DNA from 3 places in the Paenibacillus sp. FSL L8-0470 genome. Region 3 is predicted to be linked to each of the others. Evidence: a T-box and tRNA genes for the amino acid it is inferred to sense, from the RefSeq annotation. Region 3 holds a T-box; the other regions hold tRNA genes.
The links. A T-box is a leader RNA that pairs with one kind of tRNA and senses whether it is charged. The one in region 3 lies ahead of metG (methionine--tRNA ligase), so its partner is inferred to be a tRNA-Met.

Region 1 (3,250 bases), 3.4 Mb from region 3:
ATACAAGTGAGAATGCCGGTATGAGTAACGAAAAGATCAGTGAGAATCTGATCCGCCGAAAGCCCAAGGTTTCCTGAGGAAGGCTCGTCCGCTCAGGGTAAGTCGGGACCTAAGGCGAGGCCGAAAGGCGTAGTCGAAGGACAACAGTTTGAAATTACTGTACCACCGTAATCCGCTATGAGCGATGGGGTGACGCAGGAGGGTAGTGACGCGGACTGATGGATGTCCGTCTAAGCAGTGAGGCTGGTGTGTAGGCAAATCCGCACACCGTTAAGGCTGGGCTGTGATGGGGAGCGAAAATTATAGTAGCGAAGGTCATGATCTCACACTGCCAAGAAAAGCCTCTAGCCAGGAGAAGGTGCCCGTACCGCAAACCGACACAGGTAGGCGAGAAGAGAATTCTAAGGCGCGCGGAAGAACTCTCGTTAAGGAACTCGGCAAAATGACCCCGTAACTTCGGGAGAAGGGGTGCCTCGGTAGGGTGAATAGCCCGAGGGGGCCGCAGTGAAAAGGCCCAAGCGACTGTTTAGCAAAAACACAGGTCTGTGCGAAGCCGCAAGGCGAAGTATACGGGCTGACGCCTGCCCGGTGCTGGAAGGTTAAGGGGAGCGGTTAGGAGCAATCCGAAGCTGTGAACCGAAGCCCCAGTAAACGGCGGCCGTAACTATAACGGTCCTAAGGTAGCGAAATTCCTTGTCAGGTAAATTCTGACCCGCACGAATGGCGTAACGACTTGGGCGCTGTCTCAACGAGAGATCCGGTGAAATTTTAATACCTGTGAAGATGCAGGTTACCCGCGACAAGACGGAAAGACCCCATGGAGCTTTACTGCAGCTTGATATTGAATTTGGGTACGATCTGTACAGGATAGGTGGGAGCCGTAGAGGCAGGAGCGCAAGCTTCTGCGGAGGCGCCGTTGGGATACCACCCTGATCGTATCTAGGTTCTAACCTGGTACCCTAAACGGGTACGGGGACCGTGTCAGGCGGGCAGTTTGACTGGGGCGGTCGCCTCCTAAAGAGTAACGGAGGCGTTCAAAGGTTCCCTCAGAATGGTTGGAAATCATTCGAAGAGTGCAAAGGCATAAGGGAGCTTGACTGCGAGACCTACAAGTCGAGCAGGGACGAAAGTCGGACTTAGTGATCCGGTGGTACCGCATGGAAGGGCCATCGCTCAACGGATAAAAGCTACCCTGGGGATAACAGGCTTATCTCCCCCAAGAGTCCACATCGACGGGGAGGTTTGGCACCTCGATGTCGGCTCATCGCATCCTGGGGCTGAAGTAGGTCCCAAGGGTTGGGCTGTTCGCCCATTAAAGCGGTACGCGAGCTGGGTTCAGAACGTCGTGAGACAGTTCGGTCCCTATCTGTCGTGGGCGCAGGAAATTTGAGAGGAGCTGTCCTTAGTACGAGAGGACCGGGATGGACGTACCGCTGGTGCATCAGTTGTTCCGCCAGGAGCATGGCTGAGTAGCTACGTACGGACGGGATAAGCGCTGAAAGCATCTAAGCGTGAAGCCCCCCTCAAGATGAGATTTCCCAATCAGTAAGACCCCTTGAAGACGACGAGGTAGATAGGTTGGAGGTGGAAGTGCAGCAATGCATGGAGCTGACCAATACTAATCGGTCGAGGGCTTATCCAACAAATTAAGACGCAGATTCGTTTCGGATTCAGTTTTCAGGTGATCAAGCCTGATATGTAATATTCCCTGATAGCTCAGTTGGTAGAGCACTCGACTGTTAATCGAGTTGTCACAGGTTCGAGTCCTGTTCGGGGAGCCATATGGAGAGGTGTCCGAGTTTGGCCGAAGGAGCACGATTGGAAATCGTGTAGGCGCCACAAGCGTCTCGAGGGTTCGAATCCCTCTCTCTCCGCCATAAATTTTTACAGGTATGGCCCGTTGGTCAAGGGGTTAAGACACCTCCCTTTCACGGAGGTAACATGGGTTCGAATCCCATACGGGTCACCATTTTTTCACTTGATTTCATATAGTGAAATTGCTACAATAACAATTGTTCGTTTATGGAGGCTTAGCTCAGCTGGGAGAGCATCTGCCTTACAAGCAGAGGGTCGGGGGTTCGATCCCCTCAGCCTCCACCATTGTAACTTTTAAATGAATACTTTTCTTACTGACGCGGGGTGGAGCAGCCCGGTAGCTCGTCGGGCTCATAACCCGAAGGCCGCAGGTTCAAATCCTGCCCCCGCAACCAATTTGGAACCGTGGTGTAGTTGGCCTAACATGCCTGCCTGTCACGCAGGAGATCGCGGGTTCGAATCCCGTCGGTTCCGCCATCAATACCTTAACAACTTATATGGCTCGGTAGCTCAGTCGGTAGAGCAAAGGACTGAAAATCCTTGTGTCGGGGGTTCGATTCCCTCCCGCGCCACCATTTTCTTTAACTGAATATGCCGGTGTAGCTCAATTGGTAGAGCAACTGACTTGTAATCAGTAGGTTGGGGGTTCAAGTCCTCTCGCCGGCACCATCTGTGGAGGCTTAGCGAAGTGGCCAAACGCATCAGACTGTAAATCTGCTCACGTACGTGTTCGGTGGTTCGAATCCATCAGCCTCCACCATCCTTAGGGGCATAGTTTAAAGGTAGAACAACGGTCTCCAAAACCGTTGGTGTGGGTTCAATTCCTGCTGCCCCTGCCAATGAAAATTTTAAAGCTTAATATGGCGACCGTGGCGAAGGGGTTAACGCACCGGATTGTGGTTCCGGCATTCGTGGGTTCGAGACCCATCGGTCGCCCCATTTCTTTAAAACAAGATTGGCAAATTGTTAGTAACAGCTTCATATGGCGACTGTGGCGAAGGGGTTAACGCACCGGATTGTGGTTCCGGCATTCGTGGGTTCGAGACCCATCAGTCGCCCCATTTTTATCTAAAATGTTATTGGGGATTAGCCAAGCGGTAAGGCAACGGACTTTGACTCCGTCATGCATAGGTTCAAATCCTATATCCCCAGCCATTTTGCGGACGTGGCTCAGCGGTAGAGCATCGCCTTGCCAAGGCGAGGGTCGCGGGTTCGATTCCCGTCGTCCGCTCCATTTTTGTGGCGCCATAGCCAAGTGGTAAGGCAAAGCTCTGCAAAAGCTTTATCCCCAGTTCGAGTCTGGGTGGCGCCTCCATTATTTTTTGAACTGATTGTTATCATTATCTATACGCCGGCGTGGCGGAATGGCAGACGCGCTCGACTCAAAATCGAGTGGGAAACCGTGGAGGTTCGAGTCCTCTCGCCGGTACCAACT
Region 2 (3,250 bases), 2.1 Mb from region 3:
CATGAACTCTTTTTCATTGTTCACAGTCACTTCGAACAGCAGACTGCCATCCGGCTCATCGCTCATCCGCGGATGAACGAACAGTTCCTCTTCCTTTATATAACGCGCAATCTCCGGCTGGAACCGCACCTTGAACTTTATGTTTTTATTGCCGCGGTCGATGGACCAGGTATTTTTCAAATATTTCTTAATATTGAAGTTCCCCTTGTCGAAGCTCGCCTCCATTACCTCCACGTCCAGAAAACGGCTGATTCTGAAGGTTCGGATGGCCTTTTTAAGGTGGCAATACCCAATGAGGTAAAAGCGCTGATCCCGCGGAATCAAATAATAGGGATCGATCTCACGTTCCGTTGTCGCATCGCGCGACTGCGAGTGATATACAGCTCGGATCCGGCGCTGCTCCAGAATCGCCCCGATAATCGGCTGTAGAAAATTCCGGCTTTCTTTACGATAGGCGGGTGTGCCCATCTGAATGATGTCGGCAATGTTCTCCAGAATCCCATTCTGCCTGGATTTCTCCTTCATATGTGTACCCATTACTTTGTCATAAGCTGTATGGAAACCCGGAGGGATTTTGTCCTCATTGAGTACAGAAGGTAAAAGAGAGAATGCCAACGCTTCCTGCTCGGAAAAATCAAGCGGATAGAGAAAGAACTTGCCAAGAAACTTATAGCCGGTGCCTCTACCCTCATTCGTAACGGGCGCAAAATGGCTGATGATCTCAAGATCCCTGTAGATCGTTCTAACGTTCACATCACATCTGAAAGCCAAATCTGTCGCCGTAATACCAGGATTAGATTGAATCGCATTAATAATTCTGAAGATTCGAATTACTTTATCTGTCATTTGAGCTGCTCCTTAATACTTCCTGATCATTGAAGCCCGATATCGTAAATCTAATATACCAGCTTCACAGACCCGTTGGCTGTCACGAAACACACTTTCCGGCAAACAAAAAAACACGAAGGAACTATCTCCCAACGTGTTCGTCAAGCTACTATTAATTAGTTTGCTTTCCCTTTGCGATTAGCTATTGATCAAATGTATTCTCAACTCTTTCAGATAAAGTAAAGTAAGCAGTCCAGATTAGATTTTTTATTGGGTAATGTCCCACTCTAACTTTAATTTCACTAGACTGTAGCTGCTGCATGACTCTTGAGCACAAAGTACAAAAAAAAGCCTTGCATATCACAGGCTTCTTTTGTGGATTATTCTTTAAGCGGGTGATGGGAATCGAACCCACGCTATCAGCTTGGAAGGCTGAAGTTCTACCATTGAACTACACCCGCATAGGTGTACAATCGGGATGACACGATTTGAACATGCGACCCCCTGGTCCCAAACCAGGTGCTCTACCAAGCTGAGCTACATCCCGTTAATATTAAAAATGGCGCGCCCTGAGAGATTCGAACTCCCGGCCTTTTGATTCGTAGTCAAACGCTCTATCCAGCTGAGCTAAGGGCGCAAAATCTATATGGAGCGGACGACGGGAATCGAACCCGCGACCCTCGCCTTGGCAAGGCGATGCTCTACCGCTGAGCCACGTCCGCAAAAACATGGTGCGCGTGAAGGGACTTGAACCCCCACGTCGTAAAACGCCAGATCCTAAGTCTGGTGCGTCTGCCATTCCGCCACACGCGCACACTTTAAAGAAATGGTGAGCCATGAAGGACTCGAACCTTCGACACCCTGATTAAAAGTCAGGTGCTCTACCAACTGAGCTAATGGCTCTCGTGAAAATGGCTGGGGATATAGGATTTGAACCTATGCATGACGGAGTCAAAGTCCGTTGCCTTACCGCTTGGCTAATCCCCAATATTTATAATTAGCTAAAACACGGAACAGGGCGGATACTCTGCACTTCGTTGCGAGATTGCAAAGTAATTCTTGCGAAGCATATACTTCTGATCCCTGATGCCATACTAATGGCGGAACCGACGGGATTCGAACCCGCGATCTCCTGCGTGACAGGCAGGCATGTTAGGCCAACTACACCACGGTTCCAAATTGGTTGCGGGGGCAGGATTTGAACCTGCGGCCTTCGGGTTATGAGCCCGACGAGCTACCGGGCTGCTCCACCCCGCGTCAGTAAAAGTTATTGTTCCCTTGCGGCCCCAGAAAAACACCTGGAATCCATGCGAAGCTACAGCTTCTAAGGAAATGTTATGGTGGAGGCTGAGGGGATCGAACCCCCGACCCTCTGCTTGTAAGGCAGATGCTCTCCCAGCTGAGCTAAGCCTCCATGATATGACCCGTATGGGATTCGAACCCATGTTACCTCCGTGAAAGGGAGGTGTCTTAACCCCTTGACCAACGGGCCATGCTTGTTGAAAATTTGTGGCGGAGAGAGAGGGATTCGAACCCTCGAGACGCTTGTGGCGCCTACACGATTTCCAATCGTGCTCCTTCGGCCAAACTCGGACACCTCTCCATATGGCTCCCCGAACAGGACTCGAACCTGTGACAACTCGATTAACAGTCGAGTGCTCTACCAACTGAGCTATCAGGGAAAATGGTGGGCCTTAGTGGACTCGAACCACCGACCTCACCCTTATCAGGGGTGCGCTCTAACCAGCTGAGCTAAAGGCCCTTCTACCGTATATAAATATTAAGGGCAAAAAAAATACCACAGTGTGTGTGGTTGTCCGCTTGGCGGCGTCCTACTCTCCCAGGACCCTTCGGTCCAAGTACCATCGGCGCTGGAGGGCTTAACGGTCGTGTTCGGGATGGGTACGCGTGGAACCCCTCCGCTATCGCCACCAAACGGGCATTTACAGCGTAAATGCTTCAGGAACCTTGATTCCTGAAAACTGAATCCGAAACGAATCTGCGTCTTACTTGTTGGATAAGCCCTCGACCGATTAGTATTGGTCAGCTCCATGCATTGCTGCACTTCCACCTCCAACCTATCTACCTCGTCGTCTTCAAGGGGTCTTACTAATTGGGAAATCTCATCTTGAGGGGGGCTTCACGCTTAGATGCTTTCAGCGCTTATCCCGTCCGTACGTAGCTACTCAGCCATGCTCCTGGCGGAACAACTGATGCACCAGCGGTACGTCCATCCCGGTCCTCTCGTACTAAGGACAGCTCCTCTCAAATTTCCTGCGCCCACGACAGATAGGGACCGAACTGTCTCACGACGTTCTGAACCCAGCTCGCGTACCGCTTTAATGGGCGAACAGCCCAACCCTTGGGACCTACTTCAGCCCCAGGATGCGATGAGCCGACATCGAGGTGCCAAACCTCCCCG
Region 3 (3,250 bases):
AGAATATGTACTTTGAGGTTTAAAGCGTTTTCTGCATTCTCACATGCAAAATACCTGCATCATAGAATGGCTCTGGAGAGATCACTTCATACCCCAGCTTGTTATAAAAGGCTTCCGCCTGGCATTGTCCATCAAGGATGGATGATTCGAGGCCCAGCTCACGGGCAAGCTCCTCCAGCGCCAACAGCAGGATACGCCCGTATCCCTTGCTGCGGTAGTCTTTGTCGACTGCGATACGCTGCATTTTCGCAGTGCCTGCTTTATAATAAATCAATCTTCCGGTAGCTACCGGGAGACCCTCATCCATCAGCAAGATATGATGCACATTGTCGCCGATTACATCATACTCATCAATTTCCTCTTCTTCCGGTACCTTTTGCTCTTCAACAAATACTTTTTTGCGGATGTCCAGTCCCATCTGGAGCTGTTCATCTGTCGTTACATGTACGATTTCCGCCGCCATACTTCCACAGGTCTCCTCTCTTTATATAAAAACGATAGTTGACCCATTATACAGAATTTTCATTACGCTGTGAAGAGAGCCTTTATTCAACCGAATAGACCTCAGTGGAAATCGAGCGTTCGTATACATCCTCTAATACAGGCGATAAAGGGCTGTCTAAACCTTCAGGTTTTCCATCCAAACCAGTCATGCTCTGGATCTCCACAACACTCGGCGCCTGATAGGACGAAGCACATCCAACTGCCGTCAGAAGCAGCATTAAACAGACCACCGCTTCCCAAATCTTAATTCTGCGCATCCCTTTCCCTCCTATCGTCTTCTGCTCTACACAGCTTTGACGATTCGTGAGTTTATTAAACTGATTAGCGGTCTTTGATGAATCCAGATTCAAAAACCGCATTAATCGCTTGACTTCTACCGCGTTCCTGCCGTAAGATAACCATTAATTAGGATAACCACAAAAGCTAAGAAGAGAAAGAGTACCTTGGCCAATCTTTCACAGAGAGCTCCGGACGCTGAAAAGGAGCAAAGAAAATCCAAGGGAATATGGTCTCTGAGCTGCGCATCGAACCCCTCCAGGAGGGTTGTAGGCTGCGCCGGAACCCGCATCCGTTATCGTGCTAGGGTATACCCGCGAACAGCGGACGTACCTGAAGAGGTGAATGCCGCAAGGCATTGATGAAGTTGGGTGGTAACACGTGAGCACAGGCTCTCGTCCCTTTTGGGGACGGGAGTCTTTTTTGTTGCCCAAAAATGCTCCCGGGGCGAGTGGGAGTAAGGCTCACAAAACTTGAGCATATGCTTCCGAAGCGAGTTTTTTTCGAAGGACAATCTGGAAGTAACGCTCACAAAACTTTAGTATATGCTTCCGAAGCGAGTTTTGTTCGAAGGACAATCTGGAAGTAACGCTCACAAAACTTTAGGAGGAGATAAAATGTCCAATATCTTTATCGGAGGGGCGTGGCCTTACGCCAATGGCTCTCTGCATCTGGGAAGACTGGCAAGCATTCTGCCCGGTGACATTCTGGCCCGTTACCACCGGGCTAAAGGTGATCGGGTGCTGTATGTGTCCGGCAGCGATTGCCATGGTACACCGGTGGCTGTCCAGGCAGCCAAAGAGGGCGTAACGCCGGGTGAATTCGCCGACCGCTATCATGAGGAATTTGCGGAGTGCTTCGACAAGCTTGGTTTCACTTACGATTTATACACGCGGACAGATCAGGAAACCCACCACACGGTCGTTCGTGAGCTATTTCTTAAACTTCTGGACAACGGGCACCTGTACAAAAAGACAACGCTCCAGTGCTACTGCGAGCAGGATCAGCGGTTTCTACCTGACCGGTACGTGGAGGGAACGTGTCCGGTCTGCGGGCAGCAGGCACGCGGCGATCAATGCGATTACTGCTCCACCCTGCTCGACCCGTCCGATCTGCTGGACAGATCCTGTAAAATCTGCGGAACCCCTCCGGTACTGCGGCCTACAGAGCATTACTATCTTTCTCTTTCAAGCTTTCAAAAGGAACTGGCAGACTATGCGGAATCATCTCAGGGCTGGAGGGATAATGCCGTCCGGTTGACTCAGCGTTATCTGCAAGAGGGGCTTCAAGACCGCGCGGCTACCCGTGATCTTGATTGGGGCGTGGATGTGCCGGTAGACGGATTTACCGGTAAAAAAATCTACGTATGGATCGAAGCGGTCAGCGGCTATCTGTCCGCCAGCAAGCAGTGGGCCGCAGAGTCAGGAAACCGTTGGGAGGATTTCTGGCTGGAGAATCGCGACAGCGCCGCTGAGGATGGCAAGGCAACTTCTTATTATGTGCATGGGAAAGACAACGTGCCTTTTCATAGTCTGATTTGGCCGGGCATATTATTGGGAGTGGGCGGATTGCATTTGCCTGACCGTCTGTTTGCCTGCGAGTACATGACGCTGGAGGGGCAGAAATTCTCTACCAGCCGCAACTGGGCGGTCTGGGTACCGGATATTCTAAGCCGCTATCAGCCGGATTCAATCCGGTACTTCCTGATTGCGAACGGCCCCGAGAAGCGTGATACCGACTTCTCCTGGAGGGAGTTCATCCACAGCCATAATGGCGAGCTGCTCGGTGCCTTCGGCAATTTTGTAAACCGCAGCCTGGCCTTCATAAATAAAGCCTTCGGGGGTTGTGTGCCGGAGGGAATACTGGAGCCTAAGTGGAGAGCGAACTTCGACACCTTATACGCCGAAGCCGGCAGGCTGATCGAATCCGGGAGTTTTAAGGAGGCTCTGGAGTTTATCTTTGGTTATATTCGCCAAGCCAATAAATACTTTGATGAACAGAAACCCTGGCTGCAGATCAAGGAAGACCGCAACACCTGCGGAGATACCCTCTACACCTGCGTACAGATCATTGCTAATCTGGCTAATCTGCTGAATCCGTTCATTCCTTTTTCCTGTGATGAGCTCCGCATCTTCTTGTCCCTTGATGAGGCTGGATGGCAGCAGTCCTCTGTTCAGGCAGGACAGAACATCCATGAACTGAAGCTGCTCTTCGAACGCATTGATACTGTACGGATTGAAGAGGAAACAGCCCGGCTGGAGAGCCAGATGCTAAGTAACTAACCCTTTTGAATCTCCACCACTTAGCTGACGCTTGAAGGAGGGATTCTTGCGAACAGAGGAGCAACCTCCTCTTATGGGCAAGCGACCCCTGCGTTCCCGCAGTTCTACGTTTTATTTTTATAGGTAATTGCTATACCGCTAACTGTTTGATATTATGAGCCGTATTTTCATCCCGATCATGGTGTGTT

Region 1: it has a tRNA-Met gene. The T-box ahead of metG (methionine--tRNA ligase) is inferred to sense a tRNA for this amino acid. The anticodon was not compared.
Region 2: it has a tRNA-Met gene. The T-box ahead of metG (methionine--tRNA ligase) is inferred to sense a tRNA for this amino acid. The anticodon was not compared.

What each region holds. Positions count from the first base shown of each region.
Region 1 is NZ_JBBOZM010000001.1:6,399,640-6,402,889, reverse strand. Features, by position in the region: rRNA gene NST99_RS29140 (23S ribosomal RNA) at 1-1,642, shown strand, start outside; tRNA gene NST99_RS29135 (tRNA-Asn) at 1,706-1,781, shown strand; tRNA gene NST99_RS29130 (tRNA-Ser) at 1,785-1,877, shown strand; tRNA gene NST99_RS29125 (tRNA-Glu) at 1,895-1,969, shown strand; tRNA gene NST99_RS29120 (tRNA-Val) at 2,025-2,100, shown strand; tRNA gene NST99_RS29115 (tRNA-Met) at 2,134-2,210, shown strand; tRNA gene NST99_RS29110 (tRNA-Asp) at 2,215-2,292, shown strand; tRNA gene NST99_RS29105 (tRNA-Phe) at 2,315-2,390, shown strand; tRNA gene NST99_RS29100 (tRNA-Thr) at 2,409-2,484, shown strand; tRNA gene NST99_RS29095 (tRNA-Tyr) at 2,490-2,575, shown strand; tRNA gene NST99_RS29090 (tRNA-Trp) at 2,581-2,654, shown strand; tRNA gene NST99_RS29085 (tRNA-His) at 2,679-2,754, shown strand; tRNA gene NST99_RS29080 (tRNA-His) at 2,801-2,876, shown strand; tRNA gene NST99_RS29075 (tRNA-Gln) at 2,896-2,970, shown strand; tRNA gene NST99_RS29070 (tRNA-Gly) at 2,975-3,049, shown strand; tRNA gene NST99_RS29065 (tRNA-Cys) at 3,057-3,130, shown strand; tRNA gene NST99_RS29060 (tRNA-Leu) at 3,166-3,247, shown strand.
Region 2 is NZ_JBBOZM010000001.1:875,087-878,336, reverse strand. Features, by position in the region: gene NST99_RS04120 (helix-turn-helix transcriptional regulator) at 1-846, opposite strand, end outside; tRNA gene NST99_RS04115 (tRNA-Gly) at 1,219-1,289, opposite strand; tRNA gene NST99_RS04110 (tRNA-Pro) at 1,302-1,375, opposite strand; tRNA gene NST99_RS04105 (tRNA-Arg) at 1,389-1,465, opposite strand; tRNA gene NST99_RS04100 (tRNA-Gly) at 1,476-1,550, opposite strand; tRNA gene NST99_RS04095 (tRNA-Leu) at 1,558-1,641, opposite strand; tRNA gene NST99_RS04090 (tRNA-Lys) at 1,656-1,731, opposite strand; tRNA gene NST99_RS04085 (tRNA-Gln) at 1,741-1,815, opposite strand; tRNA gene NST99_RS04080 (tRNA-Asp) at 1,927-2,004, opposite strand; tRNA gene NST99_RS04075 (tRNA-Met) at 2,009-2,085, opposite strand; tRNA gene NST99_RS04070 (tRNA-Val) at 2,167-2,242, opposite strand; tRNA gene NST99_RS04065 (tRNA-Glu) at 2,249-2,320, opposite strand; tRNA gene NST99_RS04060 (tRNA-Ser) at 2,339-2,431, opposite strand; tRNA gene NST99_RS04055 (tRNA-Asn) at 2,435-2,510, opposite strand; tRNA gene NST99_RS04050 (tRNA-Ile) at 2,514-2,590, opposite strand; rRNA gene rrf (5S ribosomal RNA) at 2,648-2,764, opposite strand; rRNA gene NST99_RS04040 (23S ribosomal RNA) at 2,842-3,250, opposite strand, start outside.
Region 3 is NZ_JBBOZM010000001.1:3,010,409-3,013,658, reverse strand. Features, by position in the region: gene NST99_RS13585 (GNAT family N-acetyltransferase) at 20-463, opposite strand; gene NST99_RS13580 (hypothetical protein) at 546-761, opposite strand; T-box leader at 921-1,186, shown strand; gene metG (methionine--tRNA ligase) at 1,398-3,062, shown strand; partial or broken gene NST99_RS13570 (RNA-guided endonuclease TnpB family protein) at 3,193-3,250, opposite strand, start outside.